2 regions of the Alterinioella sp. B-7 genome follow, and region 2 is predicted to be linked to the other one. Evidence: riboswitches for the same ligand, from Rfam matches in the RefSeq annotation. Region 2 holds a riboswitch; the other holds the start of a gene.
What was found. Region 2 has a riboswitch for thiamine pyrophosphate ahead of thiB (thiamine ABC transporter substrate binding subunit). Riboswitches for the same ligand answer to the same signal wherever they lie in the genome.
Positions count from the first base shown of each region.

Region 1: it holds a riboswitch for thiamine pyrophosphate, as region 2 does, so the genes downstream of both, AC13C7_RS06600 (YkoF family thiamine/hydroxymethylpyrimidine-binding protein) here and thiB (thiamine ABC transporter substrate binding subunit) in region 2, are expected to answer to the same signal.

Region 1 covers NZ_JBSXNT010000025.1:146,552-148,936, reverse strand. Annotated here, with positions in the region: gene AC13C7_RS06605 (ABC transporter permease) at 1-319, opposite strand, end outside; gene AC13C7_RS06600 (YkoF family thiamine/hydroxymethylpyrimidine-binding protein) at 398-1,009, opposite strand; TPP riboswitch at 1,002-1,107, opposite strand; gene AC13C7_RS06595 (helix-turn-helix transcriptional regulator) at 1,834-2,346, opposite strand.
Region 2 covers NZ_JBSXNT010000039.1:484,970-487,354, reverse strand. Annotated here, with positions in the region: gene AC13C7_RS17315 (thiamine/thiamine pyrophosphate ABC transporter permease ThiP) at 1-332, opposite strand, end outside; gene thiB (thiamine ABC transporter substrate binding subunit) at 308-1,294, opposite strand; TPP riboswitch at 1,336-1,437, opposite strand; gene aroC (chorismate synthase) at 1,536-2,385, shown strand, end outside.

The DNA of each region.
Region 1 (2,385 bases), on a different contig from region 2:
GCCCGAAACCGAACCAGAGCACCATGAGGGGGGCCAGCGCCACGATGGGCACGGTCTGGCTGGCGACGAGAAGCGGCAACATGCCCCGGCGAAGCCATCCGGAAAAGTGAAGCAGGATGGACACCGCGAAGGCGAAGATCACCGACAGGCTGAACCCCACGCCTGCGACGCCGAGCGTCGCCAGTGCGTGCCGCCCGATCTCGGATCGCTCGACCCACAGGCCGTTCATGACGTCGCTCGGCGCGGGAAGCACCAGGGAAGAGGCATCCGTCAGGGACACGTAGCCTTCCCACCCGCCGAGAAAGACGGAGATCAGCACGAAGGCCGGAGATATATATCGCAAATACACCATGACGCACCGGATCGCGGACAGGCAGCGCCCCCGCTTGCCGCAATCTCAGCCGAGGCTCGGGCTGTTGGCCGACGCCGTCAGGTCGATGGTGACGTGACCTTCTGCAGGGCCGAAGCGCAGAAACGTTTGGCGCAGCGTCTCGAACACCGCCCCTGCGTCACCGCGCAAGCGCGTGCAAAAATTCTTCGATTTCAGGAATGTGCCGCTGGTCTTCAGAAAACCGATGCAGCCATAGATTTCGTCCATATGGCCCCCCGTGCCCATCACGTAGAGCGAGAACTGCACGTCGATGCCGACCCCCAGATCGGGCGCATCCTTCACGGCTCGGGCTGCCAGCTGCTGCCGTTCCGCCAGGGATTGGTCCTGGGCCCGGTCCAGCGCGTCGCACCGGCAGTTGGGATCGTCCGGCTCGCCCGGACAACCGCGCGACAGGGTCACGTGCATGGTCACATGCTCAGGGCCCTTGGCGGCAGCCGCGAACAGATCGCGGATCGCGTCGAACAACGGCTCCGGCGCGCCGACCATGAGCGTCGACATATCGTCGGTCTCGATCCTCAGGTCGTCATGGTAGGGGGAGAGGGCGTCGAGCCCTGCAGAAATGACATCCACGAAATCGGACGTCATCGGATACAACGACACTTGCGCGCCTATGAACATGGTAGCACCTCGCTCCGCTGGCATTATCCAGATCAGCTGTGAAGGGTTCACGCTCATCGCGCATCTCAGCTCCTGTCGGAGCACCCCCGGTTATGTGCCGGCACCATCTTTCACCCGGTTGATCATGTCAACCCGGGCCATGGATGCGGTTCGGTCCACCAATCGTGGATCGTGCCGAAGTCGCTCAGGATTGCACAGGTGATGAACCGTTTCCGCGAAGCGGCGAGTCTCTGCTGGATGTAAGGCAGCAGTAGCAAGCGTGGAGCAGCAGCGATGTTACCGGCGTGCAGATGTGCAGAAGCCATCATTCTGGTCGCAGGAGGATGCGCGGGAGTTGGAGTGCTTGCCTCCCAGCACTTGCAGTGTGCCGACTGCAGCTGTGCTATGCTATTTTGACCCTCGCCGGACGACGCCTCCGTCTTGCGTTGTAATTCAGGATTTGATCAGAATCCCCGAAGTGTCACATGCCTTGAGACGGCTTCTGTCCAACCGACGTTCCATTACCGTAGAGAAGCACGAGAAGCATCATGTGAGGAATGGCAAAGCGTTCATTGAACTAGGAACGGACAGGTCGCCGGATCCCTTGGAGTGACCTTGCCCGCGTTTTACCCGACACTCAGGCGGTTGCGGTATGGGCTGCTATGAACTCGCGAGGTGAGCGTATCTTCAGCTCCGAGTGCGGGTGGTTTTCATTGTAGTTTTCGAACCACCCGGCAATCAATCCAAGGACGGTCGCGGCGGCCGCATCATGCGCGCCGCCGGAAGTGTCGTTGCGCTTGATCAGCTGGCGAACGTCAACAGTTCTGTCTTTTTGGATGGATCATTCAATCCTGACCGGGAACCAGTGTATCGCCGACGATCTCCTCCATGAAGTGGGTCACCAAGCCAATTCTGCCCTGGACGTCCGCCTTGCGAAAGACGGCAGCGCTTTGCGATTTGACGGTGCCCTCGCTCTTGCCTGTCATTTCGGCAATTTCGGCATTCGAGAACCCCTTGATGGCAAGCAGGGCAACTTCCCGTTCGGCGCGGCTCAACTCCCATCGGTCGAATTCGGCCTCGGCCAGAGTCTGAAATGCACCGCGCGCGATCATCAGGGCTTGCTCTGCCACTGCAGCTCTTTTGAGAAGCCGACGGATCATCACGATGTTGATGGCGATGCTCAGGATCAGAGCCAGGACGGCGAACAGTTCGAAGAGTTCCCGGACGCTGTAGCCTACCGGTTGCGTCAAGATGGTCGAGACGTCGAAGGCGATGAACCCGAGGAAGAGGACTGCAAAGGTCACCTGCACTGCGATGGTGAGCAGTAGCACCAGTGAGCCATTGATGTTTCGGGGCATGTTTGCGCGTCCTCCGGTGTGACCGGGGCGGGCAAGAGG
Region 2 (2,385 bases):
CCGAAAACGGTCAGCAGTCCCAGGACCGCGACGATCACCGGCAGGATGAAGGGCGCGCCCATAAGCGCGATCAAGGCGCTGCGGCCCCGGAAGTTCCGCCGCGCCAGCGCGCGGGCAACGGGAATGGCAAGCCCGACGCTGAACAGCGCCGACAGGAACGCCTGCCCCACGGTGAAGCGCACCGCCGCCCAATCGGCAGGCCCAAGCCCCGATGACGCATCGGCGCGCAACATCACCGCGCCAAGCGGCACGGCAATCACGGTCAGGACGAGGGCCGCGACAGCCGCCCCCACCCAGGCCGAGATCCCTACTGGCTGAGCGCTGCGCGCCATTCTTCCAATGCTTCATCGCGCAGGGCGGCAGCCTCTTCCGGCGTAAAAATCAGCCCCGGTTGCGGCTGGATCAGCGTGTCGAACCCCTCAGGCAGGTCCGACGCGGGCAGGGCGGCGGGGTACATCCAGTTGGTCGTGGGGATGACGGATTGGAACGCGGGGGTCAGCATGAAGGCCAGGAAGTCGCGCGCAAGGTCCGCATGGTCCGAGCCTTCGACCATGCCCGCCACCTCGATCTGGAGGTAATGGCCCGCGTCGAACAGCGCCGCGGTGCGGGTGTCATCCTCCTCGGCGATCAGGTGATAGGCGGGCGAGGTGGTGTAGGACAGGACCATATCGGCCTCGCCCTCCAGGAACAGCCCGTAAGCCTCGGACCAGCCCGGCGTGACGGTGACGATATTGTCGGCCAGCGCCTCCCAGACGGCTTCCGCCGCATCGCCGTAAACATATTTCACCCACATCAACAGCCCCAGGCCAGGGGTAGAGGAGCGCGGGTCCTGAATCACGATACGCGCATCGCTTTCGGCCAGCTCGGTAAAACTGGTCGGCACATTCTGCATGTCGGTGTCGTGGACGAAGGCGAAATAGCCCCAGTCGAAGGGCAGGAACTGGTCGTCCTGCCACGCCACCGGCAGGGTCAGGTTTGAGGCGTCCACCCCGTGATCGGCAAAAAGGCCGGTCTCGCGCGCGGCGGCAATCAGGTTGGTATCGAGGCCAAGCACGATATCGGCATCGGTGCTGTCGCCCTCCAGCCGCAGCCGCGCCAGCAACGAGGCCCCGTCGCCCGCGCCGACGAATTGCAGGTCGCAGCCGCAGGTTTCCTCGAACGCGGCTTCGACCGCCGGGCCGGGGCCCCAATCTGAGGTGAAACTGTCATAGGTGTAGATCGTCAAGACGGGTGTATCCGCGCTGGCCATGCCAGCCGCAAGGATCAATCCCGAGGCGATGAGGGGCGTTTTCATGGTCACTTTGCCTTTCATTGCGACGGGCGAAGTGAGGTGTTGAGAGCATCCCAGACCTTCCCTCCGCCGGTCCTAACCGGTTCAGGTTCAACGGGTCCGCTGAAGCAGCATCTCAGGCCTTCCGGCCCCCCCGAGGTATCCCTGCACCTAATCCCTGCGCCCGCGCTTGGCAAGGGATGGGCTTGGCATCGGGCCTGCGGCGCGCTACCCCCTTGGCCGAACAACCAAGGATCGCGCGCCGATGTCGATGAACAGCTATGGCCACCTCTTCCGCGTCACCACCTGGGGCGAAAGCCACGGGCCCGCATTGGGTGCAACAGTGGATGGCAGCCCGCCGGGGGTTCGCATCGATGCGGCGATGCTGCAGCACTGGCTGGACAAGCGCAAACCGGGGCAGAACAGATATACCACGCAGCGGCGCGAACCCGACCAGGTGGAAATCCTCTCGGGCACCTATGAGGGGCAGACCACCGGCACACCGATCCAGTTGATGATCCGCAACACCGATCAGCGATCCAAGGATTACGGTGACATTGCCGAGAAATTCCGCCCCGGCCATGCCGACATCACCTATTGGCAGAAATACGGCATCCGCGATCCGCGCGGCGGCGGGCGCTCCAGCGCGCGCGAAACGGCGGCGCGGGTGGCGGCGGGCGGCATCGCGCGGGCGGCGCTCGATACACTGGCGCCGGGGCTGAAGATCACCGGCTACATGGTGCAGATGGGGCCGCACGGCATCGACCGCGGCAATTTCGACTGGAACCAGATCGAACAGAACCCATTCTGGACGCCCGACGCCATGGCCGCCGAGACCTGGGCGGCATACCTTGACGAGTTGCGCAAATCCGGCGACAGCGTCGGCGCGATCATCGAAGTGACGGCGCGCGGCGTGCCTGCGGGCCTCGGCGCGCCGGTCTATGCCAAGCTGGACACCGACCTTGCCGCTGCGATGATGAGCATCAATGCCGTCAAGGGCGTCGAGATCGGCGAGGGCATGGGCGCCGCGACCCTGACCGGATCAGCCAATGCCGATGAAATCGCGATGGGGCCGGATGGCCCGGTCTACAACTCCAACCACGCGGGCGGCATTC